DNA from 3 places in the Bacillus mojavensis genome. Region 1 is predicted to be linked to each of the others. Evidence: predicted binding sites of a transcription regulator. Region 1 holds the regulator's gene; each other region holds the start of a gene.

Region 1 (7,964 bases):
AATACGCTTCATAACGCGGCTCAAAAAGGACAGGTCATTGCGCCGGAAGATCTTTCTGCCAGTTTTCAGAATAGCGTCATTGATGTCTTAGTGACAAAAACGGCACGCGCTGCAAAAGAATATGGTGTCAAACAGGTTCTTTTAGCCGGCGGAGTTGCTGCAAACAGAGGGCTCAGAGCGGCGTTACAGAAGGAATTCTCCCAGCATGAGGGGACAGCGCTCATCATTCCTCCGCTATCCTTATGTACAGATAATGCTGCAATGATTGCTGCGGCCGGTACTATTGCTTTTGAAAAAGGGATTCGCGGATCATATGATATGAATGGCCAGCCTGGTCTTGAACTGACTTCTTATCAAGGTCTCACGACATAATGACGTGAGGCTTTTTTATTGTTATTAACAGATAATTCTCAATTTATCCACATATCTGTTAGTCATTATGGAGATATAGATGGATAAAGGGGTTGAGAGGCTGTTAATAAAGTGGGTAAATTCAGAATATTTTGTGGATATTGTGTATAAATCGCTTTCTTCGTTTGCTTATAAGGGTATTTACTGTGGATAAAAAGCACCTCTAAAAAAGAGGTGCTTGACTTTTTTAATCTTCTTCTGTGGATAGTTCTTCCCATTCTGATAATAGGTTTTCCAATTCTTGATTAAGTTTCTCGTTGTCAGCGTGGATGGCTTGTACCTTTTCGTGGTTCTGATATACTTCCGGATCACAAAGTAATTCATCATTGTGGCTGATGTTTTCTTCTATGGTCTGAACTGTCGTTTCAATTTCTTCTATGCGTCTGAGTCGTTGGCGTTCTTTCTTTTTCCATTCTTTTTCTTCCTCGTATGAACGTTTAGAGTCGGATTTCTGTGCAGCCGTTGCTTTTTCAGTTTCCTCTTGCTGTTTCATTTTCTCCAATTCTAGCTGCTGTGTTTTTTTCTCTGTATAATAATCGTAATCGCCGAGGTATTCCTCAATATGGTTTGGAGAAAGCTCGTATACCCTTGTTGCGATTCTGTTAATAAAATATCTGTCATGTGAGACAAATAACAATGTACCCGGATAATCGATCAAGGCGTTCTCGAGAACTTCTTTGCTGTCTAAATCAAGATGGTTTGTCGGCTCATCAAGAATGAGAAAGTTAGCTTTTTGCAGCATCAGCTTGGCCAGGGCCACTCTTGCTTTTTCGCCCCCGCTTAGGGAATGGACGGGTTTAAGCACATCATCCCCGGAGAATAAGAAATTTCCGAGGCACGTTCTGATTTCTTTCTCTTGAAGCTCCGGATACTCGTCCCACAGCTCATCAATGACGCGTTTAGAGGAGGTCAGCTCAGCTTGTTCCTGGTCATAGTAACCGATACTGACATTTGAGCCGTACGCTATTGTTCCCTGATCCGGCTTCAGTGTGTTTATTAATGTTTTCAGCAAGGTTGATTTTCCGATTCCGTTGGGACCTACAAGAGCGGCGCTTTCTCCTCTTGTCAGCCTAAACGAAACATCTGTCAGAAGCGGCGGCTGGTTTTCATAGCTGATGGTCAGATCCTGAACCCGCAGGACCTCGTTCCCGCTCTGTTTTGTAATATCAAAATGAAAATTTGCTGATTTTTCGTCGCCGAGCGGTTTTGACATGACGTCCATCCGTTCAAGCTGTTTCCGCCGGCTTTGTGCTCTTTTTGTCGTTGAGGCTCTCGCCAGATTTCGGTCTACAAAGTCCTGCAGCTTAGCGATTTCATCCTGCTGTTTTTCATACAGCTTAAGATCCTTTTCATATTGGGCAGCTTTCTGATCGAGATAAGCGCTGTAGTTGCCGTGATACTTTTTGCTTTCTGATCTAGATACCTCGTACACCTGATTCACCACTTTATCCAAAAAGTAGCGGTCGTGAGAAACAATCAGAATGGCGCCTGAATAGCCTTGCAAATAATGTTCAAGCCAGGTCAGCGTATTAATGTCCAGATGGTTGGTCGGCTCATCTAGAATGAGAAGGTCAGGCTGTGTTAACAAAAGCTTACCCAAGGCCAGTCTTGTTTTCTGACCACCGCTCAGGCTTTGCACCTGCGTTGAATCGTCAAAATGGCTGAAGCCGAGACCGTGCAGCACAGATCTGACATCTGCTTCATATTGATAGCCGCCTTTATCTTTAAATTCCTGCTGAAGGCGGTCGTAGGTTTTCATGATGCTTTCCAGTTCACCTGGATCAGCTGCCGCCATTTTTTCTTCTATGGTGCGCATTTCTTTTTCCATTGCTTTTAAGTGATCAAAAACAGTCAGCAGCTCTTCTTTTATGGTAAGCTTAGAATCCAAGCCGGTATGCTGGGCTAAGTAGCCCATTGTGATATCTTTCGGCTTGATAACTTCACCCTTTTCATATGAAAGGTGACCTGCGATAATTTTAAGGAGTGTAGATTTCCCCGCGCCGTTTCTTCCGACAATTGCGACGCGATCACGGTTTCTGACTTCCAGCTTTATATTGTTTAAAATAGTATCAGCACCAAATGATTTGGAAAGCTGATTAATTTGTAAGATCATCATATTATTTCACCTCTGCTATAATAAGTTAAGTGTAGCTTATGAACCAGAACTCAGCAAACAATACATTGGCCGGATAAGACATAGAGAAGAAAATAGTGTATGATCTGTTTAAGGAGAGTTTTTACTATGAATGGATTTTCTCATTTTAATGAACAGGGCAGAGCCCAGATGGTGGATATCAGCGAAAAATCTTCGACTGTCCGTACTGCGGCGGCTGTATCAAGCGTACACATGAAGAGTGAAGTGTACGAGAAAATAAAAAGCCATGATATCGGCAAAGGAGATGTACTTGCTGTCGCTCAGGTGGCGGGCATTATGGCTGCAAAGCAAACATCAAATATCATTCCGATGTGCCATCCGCTATCCTTGAGCGGGGTCGATATTTCGTTTGACTGGAAAATAAAAGAAACAGAAGTTATACTTCATATAAAAGCACAGGTCAAAACGAAAGGGAGTACAGGTGTGGAAATGGAAGCGCTAACTTCTGCATCGGTGTGTGCCCTTACTGTTTACGATATGTGCAAGGCGCTTGATAAGGGGATGGTCATCGGCCCTACCTGCTTGCTGGAAAAGACAGGCGGGAAAAACGGTGACTTTAAAAGAGAACTATCCGAGTATAATTTGGAGGACCAAAAATGAATAAGGATCAATCAAAAATTCCGCAGGCGACGGCAAAACGGCTGCCGCTTTATTATCGCTTTTTAAAGAATCTGCATGCGTCAGGAAAACAGCGTGTATCATCTGCTGAACTCAGTGATGCCGTAAAGGTTGATTCTGCCACGATTCGCAGGGATTTTTCCTATTTTGGAGCTCTTGGCAAAAAAGGATACGGATATAATGTTGATTATTTGCTGTCATTTTTCCGAAAAACACTTGATCAGGATGAAATGACAGACGTTATCTTGATTGGTGTCGGGAATTTAGGAACAGCATTTCTTCACTATAATTTCACAAAAAATAATAACACGAAAATTTCTATGGCTTTTGATATAAATGAGAGTAAAATAGGAACTGAGGTAGGCGGTGTGCCCGTCTTTAACCTAGATGATCTTGAAAAACATGTAAAAGGCGAATCAGTTGCCATTCTTACAGTGCCCGCAGTTGCGGCCCAATCGATTACCGACAGATTGGTTGCGTTAGGGATTAAGGGTATTCTTAATTTTACGCCGGCCCGTTTGAATGTGCCGGAACACATTCGAATTCATCATATAGATTTAGCTGTAGAGCTTCAGTCACTGGTTTATTTCTTGAAGCATTATTCTGTTTTAGAGGAAATCGAGTAACCGGAAAGGAGGAGCCCAAATATGCCGATCGGTCCTGGAAGCCTTGCTGTTATCGCAATCGTTGCTCTGATTATCTTTGGTCCCAAAAAGCTGCCTGAGTTGGGAAAAGCGGCTGGAGACACACTTCGTGAATTCAAAAACGCTACTAAAGGATTAGCGAGTGATGATGAGGAAAAAAAGAAAGAGAATCAGTAAGTTAGGATGACACAAATGAAAGTGAATCAAATGTCGCTGCTGGAGCATATTGCGGAGCTTCGAAAACGATTGCTGGTTGTGGCGCTGGCGTTTGTCGTTTTCTTTATCGCGGGATTTTTTTTAGCGAAGCCGATTATAGTGTATTTGCAAGAAACGGATGAAGCGAAGGAGCTCACGCTCAATGCGTTTAATCTGACAGACCCGCTTTATGTGTTTATGCAGTTTGCGTTTATCATCGGGATTGTCCTGACTTCGCCGGTTATTCTTTACCAGCTTTGGGCTTTTGTGAGCCCGGGTCTCTATGAAAGGGAACGCAAAGTAACGCTCAGCTACATTCCGATCTCTATTTTGCTGTTTTTAGCGGGTTTATCTTTTTCCTATTATATTTTATTTCCTTTTGTTGTCGATTTTATGAAACGGATCTCTCAAGATTTGAATGTCACTCAGGTAATCGGAATTAATGAATATTTTCATTTTCTTCTGCAGCTGACGATTCCGTTTGGACTATTGTTTCAAATGCCGGTCATCCTTATGTTTTTGACAAGGCTTGGAATTGTGACACCGATGTTTTTAACGAAAATCAGAAAGTATGCGTACTTTACGCTGCTTGTGATTGCTGCTCTGATTACACCACCTGAGCTTTTGTCTCATATGATGGTGACTGTTCCGCTCTTGATTTTGTATGAAATCAGTATTTTAATATCGAAGGCTGCCTATCGGAAAGCGCAGAAAAGCAGTGCTGCCGATCATGACGTTTCTTCTTAACCATCATAAAAAAATCCATTTCTCATAGAAGAGAAATGGATTTTCTTTATTTCTGGTTTTTCTTTGTTTTAAATGAAAAGGCGAACATCTTAAAAGAAATGCTGATGTTGTATGCAGCGAACACCATCAGCAGGATGGAGTAAAATGACCACATGCTGCCTGGTGAGCTTGCGGCGAGATAAGTAAAGATGCACCCTACGGCAAAGTAGATCATTCCCCACACTATCGGGTTTCTCATGAAAGTAATCCTCCAATAATCAATTGCATTTGTGTGCTTTGCTGTTCAAGGTATTTCTGAACAGGCTCAAGCTGCATAATGACGACGAATGTATTCATCATTACATGGGCGAAAATCGGCACCCAAATCCGTTTGGTTCTCGCATATAAAAATGCAAAGGTAAAGCCCATTGCTGTATACAGCAGAAGGTGCGTCAAATCGGCATGAACAATTCCGAAAATAATGGAGCTGATCAGTCCGGCAATAAAGAAATTCGTTTTTTCGTACAGCGCGCCGAAAATGATTTTTCTGAAGATGATTTCTTCTAATATTGGCCCGATGATAGAAGAAACGATAATCATAAGCGGGACTGCCTGAATCACATCCAGGATGGCTTTTGTATTTTCTGATTCTCTTCCGATGCCAAATACATAATATTCAATAGAACCGGCTATTCCTTGAGAGAAAAGGGCTATGAAAAAACCGGCTATCGCCCAAAGGATCGATAGTCCGACAGAGTCTTTCTTTTCGTTTCGCAACGTAGTTTTAGGCACAGTTCTGAGAATGAGCAATACAACAATCAGACAGGCAATAAAACTGATGACGGACCATAATCCCTGCGCGTGCAGCAGATTTTCTTTTGTGGGCTGTCCTCCCGCATAACCGAATTTAAATAACAAGGGAATCCCGATTACTGCTGAAAACTGCATGATGATATATGTCAAAATAATAAACCAATACTGTTTTCTCAAATGGTATGTACTCCTTTGTTAAGTGGGTTTCTTTTGTCTACAGCTATTGTAACATAATTGAACGGGGGTGAAAAAACCAAGGGATATCAGAGCTGAAAAGAATGATGTAAGCGTGAAAAATTTTTTATCTTATCACTTGAAATTGGAAGTCAGATTCTTTATTATAAGAGTTGTGTTAGCACTCTTTAGTGCTGAGTGCTAAAATTACATATTCATACTATTGAGGAGGTTATTACATTGTTAAAGCCATTAGGTGATCGCGTTGTCATTGAACTCGTAGAATCTGAAGAAAAAACTGCCAGCGGAATTGTGTTACCGGATTCTGCAAAAGAAAAGCCGCAAGAAGGCAAAATCGTGGCAGCTGGTTCAGGTCGCGTGTTAGAAAGCGGAGAGCGCGTTGCTTTAGAAGTAAAAGAGGGCGACCGCATTATCTTCTCAAAATACGCAGGTACTGAAGTGAAATACGAAGGTACTGAATACTTAATCTTACGTGAAAGCGACATTTTAGCTGTTATCGGCTAATTCTTAAATAAACAAATACTTAAAAATTCGAGGAGGTTTCGTACACATGGCAAAAGATATTAAGTTTAGTGAAGAAGCTCGCCGCGCAATGCTTCGCGGTGTTGATGCACTTGCTGATGCTGTAAAAGTAACTTTAGGACCAAAAGGACGCAACGTGGTTCTAGAGAAAAAATTCGGTTCTCCGTTAATCACAAATGACGGTGTAACAATCGCTAAAGAAATCGAACTTGAAGACGCGTTTGAAAACATGGGTGCTAAGCTTGTAGCTGAAGTAGCCAGCAAAACAAACGACGTTGCCGGTGACGGTACAACAACTGCGACAGTTCTTGCGCAAGCAATGATCCGCGAAGGCCTTAAAAACGTAACAGCAGGCGCTAACCCTGTAGGCGTGCGTAAAGGTATGGAACAAGCTGTAAACGTTGCGATCGAGAACCTGAAAGAAATTTCTAAGCCAATCGAAGGCAAAGAATCTATCGCTCAGGTTGCTGCGATCTCTGCTGCTGATGAGGAAGTCGGAAGCCTTATCGCTGAAGCAATGGAGCGCGTAGGCAACGACGGCGTTATCACAATCGAAGAGTCTAAAGGCTTCACAACTGAGCTTGAAGTTGTTGAAGGTATGCAATTCGACCGCGGATATGCGTCTCCTTACATGGTAACTGATTCTGATAAGATGGAAGCAGTTCTTGACAATCCTTACATCTTAATCACAGACAAAAAAATCACAAACATTCAAGAAATCCTTCCTGTGCTTGAGCAGGTTGTTCAGCAAGGCAAACCATTGCTTCTAATCGCTGAGGATGTTGAAGGTGAAGCTCTTGCAACACTTGTTGTGAACAAACTTCGCGGCACATTCAACGCAGTGGCTGTTAAAGCTCCTGGCTTTGGTGACCGCCGTAAAGCAATGCTTGAAGACATCGCTGTCCTTACTGGCGGAGAAGTCATCACAGAAGATCTTGGCCTTGACCTGAAATCTACTGAAATCGGACAATTGGGACGCGCTTCTAAAGTTGTGGTTACAAAAGAAAACACAACAATCGTTGAAGGCGCTGGCGAAACAGATAAAATTTCTGCACGCGTCACTCAAATCCGCGCACAAGTGGAAGAAACAACTTCTGAGTTCGACAGAGAAAAATTACAAGAGCGTCTTGCTAAACTTGCTGGCGGCGTAGCTGTCATCAAAGTCGGCGCTGCGACTGAAACTGAGCTGAAAGAGCGTAAACTTCGCATCGAAGACGCCCTGAACTCAACTCGCGCAGCTGTTGAAGAAGGCATCGTATCCGGCGGTGGTACAGCGCTTGTCAACGTATATAACAAAGTGGCTGCCGTTGAAGCTGAAGGTGATGCGCAAACAGGTATCAACATCGTGCTTCGCGCGCTTGAAGAGCCAATTCGTCAAATCGCACACAACGCTGGTCTTGAAGGATCTGTCATCGTTGAGCGCCTCAAAAACGAAGAAATCGGCGTAGGCTTCAACGCTGCAACTGGCGAATGGGTAAACATGATTGAAAAAGGGATCGTTGACCCAACAAAAGTTACACGTTCTGCACTGCAAAACGCAGCTTCTGTAGCAGCAATGCTCTTAACAACTGAAGCTGTTGTCGCTGACAAACCGGAAGAAAATGCCGGCGGCGCAGGAATGCCTGACATGGGCGGCATGGGCGGTATGGGCGGCATGATGTAAAACCGACAAAAAACCCTTGACT
Region 2 (7,964 bases), 660 kb from region 1:
TCGCCGCAAACAGCTTGCTGACTAAAAAAATGCCCCCCGCCATTGCAGCCGGAATTCCCGCTACATCAGTGAAATACTTCAATAAATAAATCTGACCGAGATCAAACATAAAGCCGTTGCCAAAATCACCAAAACCATAGGAAATTTTCTCCTTCAGCGGTAGCCTCTTCTCCGTTTCAATCGACACAACCTTATTTTCCAGTTCTGCTCGCATCTTCCACCTCTGTGTCTTAAGAATTTTCGGTGAGATATCCGCTCAGTTTGACGCAGGGTATTCTGAGCGGAACCTCTTTTATACGTTTGCCTTTTCTTCTTGAAATTGAAAATATTGTTTCGCATTGTGATAGCAAATGCCTTGTACGATACCGCCAAGAAGCTCCATATCTTTCGGCACTTCACCGTTTTCAGCCCATTCGCCGATCAGATTGCAGACAATCCGTCTGAAGTACTCATGGCGTGTATACGACAAAAAGCTTCTGGAATCAGTCAGCATGCCGATAAAACGGCTGAAAAGCCCGACGTTTGATAACGCTTTCATTTGGTCGAGCATCCCATCCTTGGAATCGTTAAACCACCATGCTGTGCCGAATTGTATTTTCCCAGGCGTGATGCCGTCTTGAAAGCTATTGATCATGCTGGCAATGACATAGTTATCATTTGGATTGAGCGAATATAAAATCGTTTTCGGCAGCTGGTTTTTCATTTCGACGGAGTTCAGCAGCCTGTACAAAGGCTTCGCAATTTCTTCGTCATTCATAGAATCATAGCCTGTATCCGGTCCCAATTTCTTCATCATTTTCGTATTCGTATTTCTGAGTGCATTGATATGAAACTGCATCGCCCAGTCAAGCTCAGCATACAATCCGCAAAGAAATTGAAGCGTATATGTCTTGAATTTCTTCTCATCTTCGCAAGAAACCTGTTCCCCGTTTAATCTTGCGGTAAAAATGAGGCCCGCTTCCTCTTTGTCCGTTCCGGCATACACCATTGAATCAATCGCATGATCAGATACTCTGCCGCCGACTGAATGGAAGAAACGCACTCGTTCTTCAAGAGCCTCCAAAAACTCATCATAGGTTGTAATCGACAGTGACGCAGCCCTTTCAAGCGCCTGCACCCAATCCGGGAAGCCTTCGCGATTGATTTCCAGCCCTTTATCCGGGCGAAATCCCGGCAGCACACTGACAGGAAAATCTTTTTCCTCTTTTAATAAGAGGTGGTATTTGAGAGAATCGACAGGGTCATCGGTTGTGCATACTACTTTCACATTGGATTTCACAATCAAATCCCTTGCCCCGAAGCCTTCTCCTTGGAGCAGTTCATTCGTCCGTTTCCATATAGCCGGCGCGGATTTCTCATTTAAAATCTCATAAATTCCAAAAAAACGCTGCAGCTCTAAATGAGTCCAATTGTAGAGCGGATTGCCGATCGCCATCGGCACGGTTTTCGCCCAAGCCATAAATTTCTCCTCATCAGTCGCATCGCCGGTAATGTATGACTCATCAATCCCATTGGCTCTCATGATGCGCCATTTGTAATGGTCTCCATACAGCCAGGCTTCTGTGATGTTTTGAAATCTCTTATTCTCATAGATTTCTTTCGGGCTTAAGTGGCAGTGGTAATCAATAATCGGCATGTCTTTCGCATAATGATGATAAAGTTTGACAGCGGTTTCATTTTTCAGCAAAAAATTTTCGCCCATAAAGGGTTCCATGTCCTCACCGTCTTTCATTCTATTTCAAAATGTTAACGTTAACATTTTGATATGGTTTTATTTTACCTTTATATTCCTCTGGGATCAATCTCTTTTTTGAAAATGAAATGTTAACGTTAGCAAACTAAATAAAAAAGACATTGCCGGAAAGCATCCCAAAAGGAACGCTTTGGCAATGTCTGAACCACAACAAAGGATTAGTAAGCCAGGCTGAATAGTCCTTTAATGTGTGTTAAGTAGCGAACGTTACTTGCTTCTTTCATCAAGGAAGCAGGAAGACCTTTAAGCGGTGTAGAATTAGCACCAATGATGGCAACCGCATCTTTGCGTCCAAGACTTGCAAGTGTACCAGAGTTTACTGGCTGGAATGTTTCAAGTGTTTTTCCTTCTAAGTAAGCGAATAGGTTGTAACCGATCAGCTCACCCATTTGCCATGCGATTTGTGCAGTTGGCGGATATGGACGGCCGTCTGGACCAAAGTAAACTGCGCTGTCTCCAGCAACGAATACATCCTCATGTGATGTAGATTGCAGGAAGTCATTTACTGTCGCACGTCCGCGGTTCACTTCAAGGCCTGATTCACCTACTAATGGGTTACCTTGTACGCCGCCAGTCCAAACAAATGTGTTGGCAACCACTTTTGATCCGTCTTTCAGATCAATTACGTTTCCTTCTACATTTGTAACAGGAAGGCCTGTTAAGAACTCAACGCCGCGTTTTTCAAGACTTGCAGTAGCACGTTCGATAAGATCATCCGGAAGAACAGGAAGGATTTTCGGACCTGCTTCAACCAGTTTCAATTTGATTTCTTTATGATCTACGCCGTATTTTTTCGCAAGGTTCGGCATGATGTCAGCAAGCTCACCGACAAGCTCAACGCCTGTTAAGCCGCCTCCGCCGATAAGGATTGTTGCATCTGCTTCGTTTTTCGTTTTAGAGTACTCACGCACACGGTCTTCAACATGTTTGAAGACTTTGTTCGCATCAGCAGCAGATTTAAGAACCATGCTGTTTTCTTCAAGTCCTGGGATGCCGAAGTAAGCAGTGACAGAACCAAGGCCTACTACTAGCGCATCGTAAGTTAATGTAGAACCGTCAGCAAGCGCAACCTCTTTTTTATCAACAGAGAAAGAGCTGACTTCCGCGATTTTAAGATCAATGTCTTTGCCTTTGAAAAGTTTTTCTAACGGCATTGCAACCGCTTTTTCAGACACGTTGCCTGCTGCAAGACGGTGTAATTCCGTAATGATTTGGTGAGTTGGGTATTTGTTTACCACTGTCACGCGTGCTTGTTCTTTTGTGTAGTGTTTGCGAACTGTTAAAGCAGAAAGAACACCGCCATAACCAGCGCCTAAAATGACAATATGTTTTGACATCGTATATCCTCCGTCCTTTATATCAATTTGAATCTGAGATTATTTTTGTTTTTCGTTCATGATTTCAAGGTAGCTGTTAGCAAAACGGAACAGCTTTTGAGCTTGAGGATCTTTCAGCATGCGCAACAGGCCGAAAAGTCCAATCGTTTCGTTGCTAGCATCCGCGCGGTCTTTCGCTTCGATTGCAGTCGCAGCCACTTCTTTTGCTGTTTCTTTTACAGGCTCAAGAATTTCAGTGATCGCACCGACTGTATCGCTTTTCAATACTTCGTCAGTCGCAACAGACTGAGCGAAATCATAAGACTTCGTTAAAATATTCACTAATTCAGTCAGCTTTGGAAGCTGGTCAACTAAAACAGTCAGTGATTCTTGAACTTCTGGCTTTAACAGCTGATCAATAAGATCTTGCTGGCTTTGGCTGACAGACGCATTTGTTTGATCGATTGTTTCTGGCATATCCAATTCTCCTTTACTATAAGCAGTATGCTGATTTTTTGGAAAGGGTAGTGCCTCTCCCTGATCTCATGTTTGAAAGCATGAGAAGAAGGATTGTGAATTCATGCACAATCATTCGCAAAAATAAATGTTTACTACCCAGTTTTTCATCTTGCCATATTCAGTATTATTTTTATCTCAAAAATAAACCATTGAATAAGTCAAAATCCTTTACTCTCTCTGAAAATAGCAAACATAAAAAACTCCAATTTGATTACCTTCTATATGATAACACTTTTTGAACAAAATTTGAACGTGAATTGCTTCGATTATGAAATTAATTTATATGGTGCCCGTGTCATAACATTTCTTCAGCACTAGTTATTGACAATCCAACAATTTTCTCCCCTGCGACTTACCCATATGTCCAATAGAGGTTCTCTTTTTCCTGTAACTGGATCCAATGCCGGAAGTACTGCTTGCTCTATATTCTCTATTGCAGCCGCTCTTTCATCCGGCTTTCCCGTCTTTATATCATACCGAGAACCTTCTGGATAAGCGCCGATCACGGTAAAATCCGGGCTCGCGCTTAGCTTTTTATGCCCGACGCCGGCTGGAATGACCGCTGCGTCGCCCGTTTTGATAGGAATAGCAGCTCCTTTTTCTCCCCCAAATTGAATAACAGCCTCCCCTCGGACTGTGATTAGGACTTCATGCGTATTGCTATGATAATGATGGTACGGAAAAACACTGCCCGACCAGCTGTTTAGCCAGCCATGCCGGTTGACGATCCGCTCTGCCAGTTCAGCACGTCCCATAAAAACATTTTTATAGATAACGAGCGGAAAATCAGGGTGATTTGGAATCCTTCCGTCATCCTGAAAAAAGTACGTTTCTGTTTCCATCATCTCGCCTCCCTATTTTTGTCTTCCACATCTATTGATCTGTAAAACATCATTATTTTCTCACAATTCCGTTGATCTGTATCATCCCGGGTAGTATAGTATAAAAAAATAATGCCAGAATGAGGGATTTGATGAAAGCGATTGTAATCGGAATATTGGCTTCTCTCTTTTTCGCCGTTACCTTTATTTTAAACAGGGCGATGGAATTATCCGGAGGCAGCTGGCTTTGGAGCGCCTCGTTACGCTTTATATTTATGGTTCCGTTTTTATGTCTGATTGTCATAATGAAAGGGAAGTTCGTTCCTCTTTTACAAGAAATGCGGAAAAAGCCGTTATTTTGGATAAAGTGGAGCTTTGTCGGCTTTGTGCTTTTTTATGCGCCAATCACGTTTGCCGCCGCATTCGGGCCGGGCTGGCTCGTAGCCGGAACATGGCAAATTACCATTGTAGCCGGTGTGCTGCTGTCTCCATTTTTCTATGAGAAAAAAGACACGCCTGGAGGCACTTTGCTCGTTCGGCAAAAGATTCCCCTTGTTTCACTGGGCACTTCCGTGGTCATTCTGATCGGAGCGGCACTGATACAGCTCCAGCATGCAGAATCGCTTTCCGGAAAAATGCTGCTCTTCAGCGTGCTGCCGGTTGTCATCGCGGCTTTCGCCTACCCGCTGGGAAACCGGAGAATGCTTGAGCAATACGGAGGCAGGCTTGATACATTTCAGCGCGTGCTGGGAATGACCCTTGCAAGCCTTCCATTCTGGCTTGTATTGGCAGCTTACGGCTGGTGGTCAGATGGCCTTCCGACAGCGGGGCAAACCGTTCAATCCTTTATCGTTGCCGTCAGCTCAGGCATCATTGCGACCGTTTTATTTTTCTGGGCAACGGATATGGTAAGGGATAACCCGCAAAAGCTCGCTGCTGTTGAAGCAACACAATCCGGGGAAGTGATATTCGCTTTGCTTGGTGAAATAATCCTGCTGTCAGGAGTTTTCCCTTCCATTTTATCGTTTACCGGCTTAATGATCATTATTGCCGGAATGGTGCTACATACCTTCGCTTCCCAACAAAAACCCAAAAAGAAAACGCAGTCAAATCTGACTGCATAGCAGCGGCTGGAGAATGGGCGAAAACCCGTTCTCCTTTCTTTTTTAACTCCTTCCAAAAGAGACCTGTTTCACGTTATATTTATGTAGAGTCTAAGCCCACTTAACTGAAAGGTGATATTTTAATGGAAGCAAACAATCAAAAAGACGATATACCAGCGATCTCATTCACATCTGTGCGAAAAAGCTATGAACAAGAGGGACAAACCTATGACGTATTGAAGGCTGTCACCGGAGACATTCAACAGGGAGCAATCGTGGCCGTTTTGGGCCCTTCCGGTTCAGGTAAAAGCACACTGCTGTCCATGTGTAATTTGATGAAAACACCGGATCACGGTGAAGTGAAGATTTACGGAAAGGAAGTCAGAGACTGGGATGTGAATAAACTAAGGCGGACGGCCGCACTCGCCTTTCAATCCGCTCCCGTCCTTGACGGAACGGTGCGTGACAATTTGAGTCTGGTACAGAAGCTGCATCAAACCCAGCTTTACTCTCCTGAAGAGCTCGCTTCACTGACAGGCCTGTCTCCAGAGCTGTTAGACAGGAGCGCCAAGGATTTATCCGGCGGACAGCTGCAAAGGCTCTCACTTGCCAGAACACTCGCAAACCCTTCCTCCATCCTATTATTGGACGAAATTACATCTGCCCTGGACCCTGTTTCTGCTCTGGAGATTGAAGAGCTAATCAAAAAGCAGCATCAAGAGAAAAAACTGACGGTGATGTGGGTGACCCATAACATGGAGCAGGCGAAACGAGTAGCCGATACCATTTGGTTTATGGCTGATGGCCGGCTGTTGGAAATCGCGGAGACAGACACATTTTTCTCGCGTCCTCAGCATGAAGCAGCCCGTGAATTTTTGAAGGGAGGCACACGGTAATGGATTACCTTTCTCTCTCATTAACCATGATCTTTGTGCTGATTGCCTTGTTTTTATCAAAATCCTTTAAAGCCGACGTTGAAAAAGATATGATAATCGCAACGATCCGGGCGGCGGTACAGCTGCTTGTGATCGGTTATGTGCTATCGCTGATATTTCATGGAGAACACCCTGTGTTTATCCTGCTGATGGTGCTGTTAATGCTGGGGGTGGCAGCCCAAAACGTCGTCAAAAGAAAGAAAATGAAAATCGGTTCTTTTTGGAGGGTGTTTCTGGCCTTAGCGATTGTAGAAATCGTCACCCAAGGCATTCTTCTGGCGCTTCACATCATCCCGCTTACCGCACGGTATGTCATCCCGATCAGCGGAATGGTCATCGGAAATTCAATGGTGCTCGCGAGCCTTTTTTTAAACCGGATCAACTCCGAGGTCGGGGTGCGCAAAGAAGAAATTCAATTGATTTTGTCGCTTGGGGGCACACCAAAACAATCCATACAGCACATCCTGACTTCCGCTATGAAAATGAGTATGATCCCAACGCTAGAAAGCCAGAAAACACTTGGCCTTGTCCAGCTTCCCGGCATGATGACCGGCCAAATCTTAGCGGGCGCCGATCCGATTCAGGCGGTTCGCTTTCAGCTTTTGATTGTTTTTACAACGATGGCGTCCGCTGCGCTGACATGTGTGATCTTAAGCGTGCTGACATACCCGTCATTATTCACCGCGCATCAGCAATTAAAGGAAAATGGATAACGACAAAGCCGCTTCCCATTTGGAAAGCGGCTTTTGTACTGGTTATTCCTTTTCTTCATAATACTTGGACAGCTCAATAATCATCGCGCCCATCCGCTCAATCTCCGGTGCAAGCAGCCTTGTGATGCCTTCTTCCCGCAGCGCTTCAGCAGTCACTTTTCCGACAGCCGCTGCGATGACACGCTCTTCGAATACAGCCTTCACTTCATTGATAAAGCCGCGCTCCTTGGCAAAATCAAACAGAGAACGAACCTGAATCGCCGTGGTAAAACAAACAGCATCCAATTCACCATTCAGCAGTTCCCGGCATAACTGTTCCACCGTTTCCTTCTCTGGCGGGATATGCTGATATGGAAGGATCGGCAAAACTGAAGCTCCCTTTTCTTTCAAAAATGCTATGAGGGCAGGCGCGTTTTCTCCGTGAAGCTGCACCATTACTTTTTTTCCTGAAAAATCGTAAGGCTCCAAGGACCGGATCAATCCGCTGGTTGTCCCATCTTCATCAGAAGCCTCTGCTGTGATTCCGAGCTTTTTTAACGCAGACAATGTTTTGTACCCTCGGCATGCCGCTTTAGCCTGGCGAATCGCCATCAGGAACTCGTCCTTCACGCCGATTTTCTCTGCCATCTTCACAAGCGTCTCCGTACCGATGCCTGTCGTAAAGATCACCCAGTCGGCTTTTTCTTCCGCAAATTTGCGCAGCTCCGGCTCCACCTGTTCCTCTGCCAAATATACCGTTCCTTGGAGAGAACGGACGACAGGAATTCCGCCCTGTTTTTCAATGATTGTGCTGATTTCTTCCGT
Region 3 (7,964 bases), 330 kb from region 1:
GAACGGAACAAATCCTTCACATGCTGTTTAGAAGCGGTAAGGGGCACGATAATCACTCTTCTGCGGTCGTTCGGGTCCCTTTCACGAGCCACATACCCCGCTTTTTCCAGCCGGTCAACAAGCGCCGTAACGGAACCGGTGCTGAGTCCCGTTTTTTTCCCCAGTTCACCGGCCGTCATTGGTCCTGCTTCATTTAATATGTCAGCTGATTTCAAATCGGTAGGAAACAGACCGAGAGCTTGAGCAGCCGCCTGATGAAACAGAATGGTTCTAGTGCCCAATTTCCGAAAAATCTGAATGGCGGCCTTTTCCAACTCACTTCTGGAATTTCTTGTTGACAACTGACAGTCCTCCCTATAAAATCAAATTTATCTTGATAATCGAGATAATTAATAATCAAACTATTATCATGATATCAAACCTTACTTAAAAAAGGTAGAGGAGGTAGAATAAATGGATACAACAGCCGCAAAAAATCCTTCCACTAAATTTGTGGTTCTTGGTCTTTTGCTGGGCATTTTAATGTCCGCGATGGACAATACAATTGTTGCCACCGCGATGGGCAGCATTGTAGCGGATCTTGGAAGCTTTGATAAATTCGCTTGGGTGACTGCATCCTATATGGTGGCAGTCATGGCTGGGATGCCGATTTACGGCAAGCTTTCCGATATGTACGGCCGAAAACGTTTTTTCCTGTTTGGACTTATTTTTTTCTTAATCGGTTCGGCATTATGCGGAATTGCACAAACCATGAACCAGCTAATCATCTACCGGGCCATTCAGGGGATTGGCGGCGGAGCGCTCCTGCCGATTGCCTTTACGATCATCTTTGATTTATTTCCGCCGGAAAAGCGCGGAAAAATGTCGGGCATGTTCGGCGCTGTATTTGGATTATCAAGTGTTCTCGGCCCGCTGTTAGGCGCTATTATCACAGACGCTATCAGCTGGCACTGGGTGTTTTACATCAACGTCCCTATCGGCGCACTGTCATTGTTTTTCATCATCCGCTATTACAAAGAATCGCTGGAGCATAAAAAGCAGAAAATTGATTGGGGCGGCGCAATTACTTTAGTCGTATCCATTGTGTGCCTGATGTTCGCACTTGAGCTCGGCGGCAAAACATACGACTGGAATTCGATACAAATCATTGGCCTGTTTATCATTTTCGCGGTTTTCTTTATTGCCTTTTTTATTGTGGAGAGAAAAGCGGAAGAACCGATTATCTCCTTCTGGATGTTTAAGAACCGCTTGTTTGCCACAGCGCAGATTCTCGCTTTTCTTTATGGCGGAACATTCATTATTTTAGCAGTGTTTATTCCGATTTTCGTACAGGCAGTATACGGCAGCTCAGCGACGAGCGCAGGCTTTATTCTGACACCGATGATGATCGGATCCGTGATCGGAAGTATGATCGGTGGAATCTTCCAAACGAAGGCAAGCTTCCGCAATCTCATGCTGATTTCCGTCACAGCTTTCTTTATCGGCATGCTGCTGCTTTCCAATATGACGCCGGACACAGCACGCGTATGGCTGACTGTCTTTATGATGATTTCAGGCTTCGGCGTAGGCTTTAACTTCTCGCTGCTCCCAGCAGCATCCATGAATGATTTAGAACCTCGTTTTCGGGGAACGGCCAACTCCACCAATTCATTTTTGCGATCATTCGGCATGACGCTCGGTGTCACGATTTTCGGCACGGTTCAGACAAACGTGTTCACAAACCAGCTAAGCGACGCCTTCAGCGGGATGAAAGGCTCCGCCGGCTCAGGCGCGCCACAGAATATCGGTGATCCGCAAGCGATTTTCCAAGCCGGCACACGATCACAGATCCCTGCTGCAATTCTGAACCGGATCATCGACGCCATGTCCTCAAGCATCACATATGTCTTTTTACTTGCTTTGATTCCAATTGTTCTCGCGGCGATTACCGTTTTGTTTATGGGAAAAACAAGAGTCAAAACAACTGAGGAAATGACGAAGAAAGCAAATTAATGAAAAAGCAGTACACCCTGGGTGTACTGCTTTTTTCTATTAAACACCTAATCTTGCTAGAATAAATGTCCATATGCAGATGATCAATAGCAGAATCAGGCTGTACGCTACTGTCCGTTTAAACAGCTTTGATTCCTTCCCTGTCTGGCCGACCGCGGCAGCGGCAATGGCGATAGATTGCGGAGAAACGAGCTTCGCCATTACCCCGCCCGCCGTATTTGCGGCTAACAGCAAATCAGAACCGGCCCCGATCTGCGCACCGGTGACGACCTGCAGGTGACCGAACAGCGCATTATTGCTGACAACTGAGCCAGTAATGAACACGCCGATCCAGCCGAGAACAGGACTGACAAACGGGAACAAATCGCCTGTTTTCGCCAGTGCCAGCCCGATGGAAGAGCTAAGCCCCGCGAAGTTGGCCAGATTGGCAAACGCCATCACAAAGCAGATCGTGACAATTGGCATCCACAGTTCCTTCCCCGTCTCCTTCAAGCAACTGAAACCATCCCGATAAGAGAAATTTTTGCTGAACAGTCCCGTAACAATGACCGCCGCTAAAATCGCTGTACCGGTCGCTGACAGCAGATCAACTTTAAAGACTGCATCTAACGGCATGGCAGATGGTACAATTGGTGGCATCTTCATAATTTGCTGATGCAGAAAAGGCATTTTCAAAAGAAGCGTTGTTTGATACAACAGTCCGCCTTCTTGGAAAAGCGCTTTGAAGGCAGGAAGGCTCCAGATGGTAATCGCCGCGGTTAAAATGTAGAAAGGTGACCACGCCTTGGCAATGTCTGCCGCGCTGTATCTTTTTTTCTCACTAGCTTCTCCGGCTCCCTGCTCACGGTAAATCTGTTTCGGCTGCCACTTACGCAGGAAGAGCGCTAGCCCGCCCATACTGAACAGCGCCGCCAAAATGTTAGCTAATTCCGGTCCGAGCACAGCCATTGTCAGCGTCTGAACCGCTGTATACAGTCCGCTGACAACCAGCAAGGCAGGCCAGGTTTGTTTGATCCCCTTCATCCGGTCTAATATGAACACGAGTAAAAACGGAATCAGAAATGTAATGATCGGCAGTGTCCAGATCAATGCCCGTGACAATTCAAGAGCAGACAAGTTTCCAATTTGCGCGCCTGTAATCACCGGTATCCCGATCGCGCCGAAGGCTCCAGAGGCAGCGTTCGCAATTAAGCAGAGCGCAGCCGCCTTTAACGGTTTAAAGCCAAGTTCGACGAGCAGCGCCGCACTGATTGCAATCGGAACACCAAAGCCGGCCGCACCTTCCAAAAATGCGTTAAAACAAAAACCGATTAATAATAGCTGTAATCTTTGGTCAGGCGAGATGCCGGCAATGCTGGAACGAATAATGGTAAACTTCCCGGTTTTCACAGCGATTTTATAGAGCCACACTGCCATCAGGACAATGTAGCCGATCGGCCACAAACCGCTTCCGATGCCTAATAAAACAGAAGAAACGGCTTTTTCAACCGGCATATGAAATGCCAAAACGGCAACCAAAAAGCTGACGGCTAGGGTAAGAAATGCCGCAAGAATGCCTTTCATCTTAAAAACGGTTAAAGCTAAGAGAAAAAAGAGAATCGGAGTGAGCGCCACAAGTGCGCTCACATACTCGTTTCCAAACGGATCATACAACTGCTCCCACATTGACAATCAGCCCTTTACTCTATAGTTGCGATTAGTTGACCTTTTGTTCTGCAAAATGAGGTTTTAAAATATTTTTAAGGACGTCTGCGCTGTGAAGGAACTGTTCTTTTTCTTTCTCATTTAAGTTCAGCTCAGTGATGCCTGCGATACCTCCGCGGTTTACGACAGCCGGAACGCCGATGTATACGTCATCTGCGCCGTATTGTCCCTCCAAATAGGTGCTGACAGTTAAAATGCTGTTTTCATTATGAAGAATGGCTTTTGTAATGCGGGCAAGGCTCATCGCAACACCATAATAAGTCGCACCTTTTTTCTCAATGATATGGTAAGCGGCGTTTTTCACGTCATCTACGATCTGGTCTAGCTCCTCTTGTTTGTACGCATCGTTTTTCTCAACGAGTTCACCGACAGGCACACCGCCGACATTTGCGTGGCTCCAGACAGGAAGCTCAGTATCGCCGTGTTCACCGATAATATGCGCGTGCACGTTTTGAGGCGCTGCGCCAAAGTATTCGCTCAGCATGTAACGGAATCTCGCAGAATCAAGTGTTGTACCGCTTCCGATCACTCGCTCTTTTGGCAGGCCGCTGAATTTCCATGTTGCATAAGTCAGGATATCAACCGGATTTGTCGCGATTAAGAAAATGCCGTCAAATCCGCTCGCCATGACTTCACTGACAATTCCTTTGAAGATCTTTAAGTTCTTTTCTACTAATTCAAGGCGTGTCTCACCAGGCTTTTGGTTTGCTCCGGCGCAAATGCAGACAATATCAGCATCCTTGCAGTCTTCATATGTTCCGAAAGATGTTTTGACCGGATGCGGCGCAAACGCCTTTCCGTGGTTTAAATCCATTACATCGCCCATTGCTTTTTCTTTATTTAAATCAATGACCACAAGTTCATCTGTGATCCCTTGGTTAATTAACGCAAATGCATAACTGCTTCCAACAAAACCCGCTCCGATTAAAGCTACTTTATTTACATGTTTATTCATCATTAATCATCCTTCCAGGGTATGTTTTTCTTCGATGACTGTTTGTGAAGTATTTCACATTTATATTGTGCAACATTTCACAAACTTTTGCAAGAGAAAAGATTTGTCTGATTTATGAACAAAAAAAGAAACCATCCTCTATGATGATTTCTTCTTAGACTCCTTTTTTACCGATCTTCTGTAAGACAGCTTCACGATCCCGAATCGTAGCAGAAACAGAACGCCGCCGCAGACGATAAATAAGAGAAACATTTTCAGCCAAGCGAAGAATGTATGGGGAATCCCCCTGTCATACATCGTAAGCACCACTACCGCAAAGGCGACAGCTATTGATTCTGTGAACTGCTGCTTCACCCGTTTATGCAGTTCTTTCTCGGTGTCTATTCTCGGCATCAGCATTCCAGAAGCAGATGCCCTGATGCAGTAATATAAGATGATAATGAACAAAAACACAAGGCTCGCGACCCATTCTTTAAACGGAAATTCAAACATAATGCCGCGGATGATCACATCCAGCAGCGCAATCGCCCCGGCTAACATGCCGATCTCCGACCAGATTTTTTGTTCTTTTTCTTTTACTCTCTTATTTTTCCCATTCACGCCTGAAAGTCTGTTATGCAGATTATTCATGACCTTCCTCCCGCACTTTTACGAATGGCTTATGGCTTACATGTTACAATAACAGCCTGCGCTTCTGCAACGAATAAATGAAAAGCCCGCCGTACAAGCCGGCGGGCAGCAATGTTTAATACGGCCCCCAATTGATCAAGACACCGATACAAATAAACACAAGCCCGATTAAGAACCAAATCAGAGCGAGCGGCAGCATAAACCGAAGCCACTTGACGTACGGAATTCCGCTGGCGGCAAGCACTGCCATCAAAACGCCGGACGTCGGGTTCACACAGTTGACAACCCCTTCTCCAAGCATAACCGCTTCCACCGCGACCTGTCTCGTGATTCCCATCAAATCAGCGAGCGGTGCCAAAATCGGAATGAACACAACCGCTTCGCCCGATCCTGAAGAGATGAGAAAATGAAGCAAAGCACTGGCGATATACATGCCGATTGCGCCGGCCATCGGACTGAATCCGTCCAACACCGAAGCCAAAGCATTGACGACTGTATCCAGCAGCTTTCCATTTTCAAGAATGACAGAAATGCTCCGCGCCATCCCGACAATCAGCGCACCGTATACTAGACTCTGACAGCCGGTAATAAAAGTTTTGGCAATATCGTTTGCCGCAAGTCCTCCAATGAATCCGGCAAGGACCGAAATAAAAATAAATGTCGCAGCCATTTGGGAATCTGACCAGCCAAGCTTCAATGCGCCGTACAAAAATCCGATCAGTGACAAACCCGCGACTCCCAAAATCAGCTTATGGCGAACGGTAAAGGGGACAGACTTATCTTCTTCTTGATTCGCATCGCTCAATCCTGCCGCCGGGAACCAGTTTGTGCCTAGCACGCTGGCATCCTTTGATTTCTTTAATTTTCTTGTATACCAATAGATATAAATGATAGAAGACAGCAAAAAGCATATGTATATGACCACACGAAGGCCGATCCCCGAAAACAGAGGCAGCTCCGCAATCGATTGCGATAAGCCAAGCGGGGACGGTGATAAAACGGTAGAGTTAAACCCGGCATAGCAGCCTATATAAATAACAGCTGCACCCGCGACCGCGTCCCATTTTAAGGAGCGTGCGACAATAAGGCCGATGGGGATAAATCCGATCACTGAGTTCACGACAATTCCGGTCGTTCCAAGAACAGAAAACAACGCACCGACAATACAAATAAATAATAATTGCTTTGTGCGGAACTTGCTGATGACATTGTAAATCAGTCCGTTGATGGCACCTGTTTTTTCTAAAATAGCGATCGTGCCGCCTGTGAATAAAATCAGAAAAATAATAGGGGCTGAGCCGACCATCCCATCCTGAAGAGAAGTGAAAAAGCTGATCAGGCTGACCGGAGACTGTTCAATTGAATGGTAGCTTCCCGGCACCGCAGTGGTAACCTCTCCCTTCGTCACACGGTCAAATTCTCCCGCCGGCACAATATACGAAGCAACGGCGCACATGAAAGCGATGATAAATAAGAGGACATAGGCGTCAGGCATGTTAAAGGCGGTACGTTTTTTCTTCGGCTGTGTTTCGGCTGCTGGCATACTCATATTTCGATCCATCCCCTCTTTTTAGAAAATACCTATTATTCTGAAAAATATAAATATGTGCTATATTATAAACAGCCTATCTACCTGTTTCAATATAAAAAAAGGAAAGAAGGAGGTTTTTCTCCCATGCAAAAACTCTCAGAAGAAATGAAACAAACCGTAATGGACATCTTTGAACATCTTCACGCCAATCCAGAAGTCAGCTGGAAAGAATATGAGACAACTGCATTTCTTAAACAAAAACTCGAAGATGCAGGGTGCCGCACGCGCACGTTTTCAGATTGCACCGGAGTTGTCGGTGAAATGGGCTCGGGTTCGCCTGTTGTAGCTGTCCGTGCTGACATTGATGCATTATGGCAGGAGGTCAACGGCACATTTCGCGCCAATCATTCCTGCGGACATGATTCGCATATGACAATGGCTTTAGGTACGTTAATGCTGCTGAAAAAACAGCCGCAGCTTCCGAGCGGAACGATCCGTTTTATCTTTCAGCCCGCAGAAGAAAAAGGCGGCGGCGCTCTAAAAATGATAGAAGAAGGCGTGCTTGATGACGTCGACTATTTGTATGGCGTCCACGTCCGTCCAATTCAGGAAACCCAAAACGGACGCTGCGCCCCATCCATTCTGCACGGGTCAAGCCAGCACATCGAAGGCACAATCATTGGAGAGGAAGCTCATGGCGCGCGGCCGCACCTTGGCAAAAACAGCATCGAAATCGCGGCATTCCTCGTCCATAAGCTGGGACTGATTCACATCGATCCGAAAATTCCGCACACAGTCAAAATGACAAAGCTTCAAGCCGGCGGCGACAGCTCCAACATCATTCCCGGAAAAGCGACCTTCAGCCTTGACCTGCGGGCGCAAACAAATGAAGCCATGGAGACGCTGATCGCAGAAACAGAAAGAGCCTGCGAAGCGGCTGCCGCGGCATTCGATGCGACAATTGAACTTCACAAAGAACACAGCCTTCCGGCAGCAACGCAAAATAAAGAAGCTGAAGGCATTATGGCTGAAGCGATCACAGACGTTATCGGAGCTGATCAGCTCGATAAACCGCTTGTCACAACCGGCGGTGAAGACTTTCATTTTTATGCCGTGAAAGTGCCGAATCTTAAAACGACCATGCTTGGCCTC

The links. The regulator Rex, encoded in region 1, represses fermentation and respiration genes when NADH is low (regulators of the CRP and FNR family bind a similar motif). The targets are predictions, from matches to a motif close to TTGTGAAATATTTCACAA.
Region 2: a site for Rex is predicted at 3,640-3,657, ahead of HC660_RS06775 (helical membrane plugin domain-containing protein). Genes of this name have one in related genera too.
Region 3: a site for Rex is predicted at 4,694-4,711, ahead of HC660_RS01740 (L-lactate dehydrogenase). Genes of this name have one in related genera too.

The regions. Positions count from the first base shown of each region.
Region 1 covers NZ_CP051464.1:643,890-651,853, forward strand. Annotated here, with positions in the region: gene tsaD (tRNA (adenosine(37)-N6)-threonylcarbamoyltransferase complex transferase subunit TsaD) at 1-372, shown strand, start outside; gene HC660_RS03365 (ABC-F family ATP-binding cassette domain-containing protein) at 599-2,527, opposite strand; gene moaC (cyclic pyranopterin monophosphate synthase MoaC) at 2,654-3,166, shown strand; gene HC660_RS03375 (redox-sensing transcriptional repressor Rex) at 3,163-3,810, shown strand; gene tatAY (sec-independent protein translocase protein TatAY) at 3,832-4,005, shown strand; gene tatC (sec-independent protein translocase protein TatCy) at 4,012-4,770, shown strand; gene HC660_RS03390 (YdiK family protein) at 4,817-5,008, opposite strand; gene HC660_RS03395 (CPBP family intramembrane glutamic endopeptidase) at 5,005-5,739, opposite strand; gene groES (co-chaperone GroES) at 5,977-6,261, shown strand; gene groL (chaperonin GroEL) at 6,308-7,942, shown strand.
Region 2 covers NZ_CP051464.1:1,302,585-1,310,548, reverse strand. Annotated here, with positions in the region: gene HC660_RS06790 (MFS transporter) at 1-214, opposite strand, end outside; gene uxaC (glucuronate isomerase) at 293-1,714, opposite strand; gene HC660_RS06780 (NAD(P)/FAD-dependent oxidoreductase) at 1,912-3,090, opposite strand; gene HC660_RS06775 (helical membrane plugin domain-containing protein) at 3,130-3,546, opposite strand; gene HC660_RS06770 (cupin domain-containing protein) at 3,903-4,433, opposite strand; gene HC660_RS06765 (DMT family transporter) at 4,562-5,533, shown strand; gene HC660_RS06760 (ABC transporter ATP-binding protein) at 5,656-6,408, shown strand; gene HC660_RS06755 (ABC transporter permease) at 6,408-7,160, shown strand; gene HC660_RS06750 (uroporphyrinogen-III synthase) at 7,203-7,964, opposite strand, start outside.
Region 3 covers NZ_CP051464.1:318,854-326,817, reverse strand. Annotated here, with positions in the region: gene HC660_RS01755 (MarR family transcriptional regulator) at 1-341, opposite strand, end outside; gene bmr3 (multidrug efflux MFS transporter Bmr3) at 454-1,992, shown strand; gene HC660_RS01745 (L-lactate permease) at 2,032-3,657, opposite strand; gene HC660_RS01740 (L-lactate dehydrogenase) at 3,689-4,654, opposite strand; gene HC660_RS01735 (DUF6773 family protein) at 4,790-5,281, opposite strand; gene HC660_RS01730 (YfcC family protein) at 5,397-6,830, opposite strand; gene HC660_RS01725 (M20 peptidase aminoacylase family protein) at 6,957-7,964, shown strand, end outside.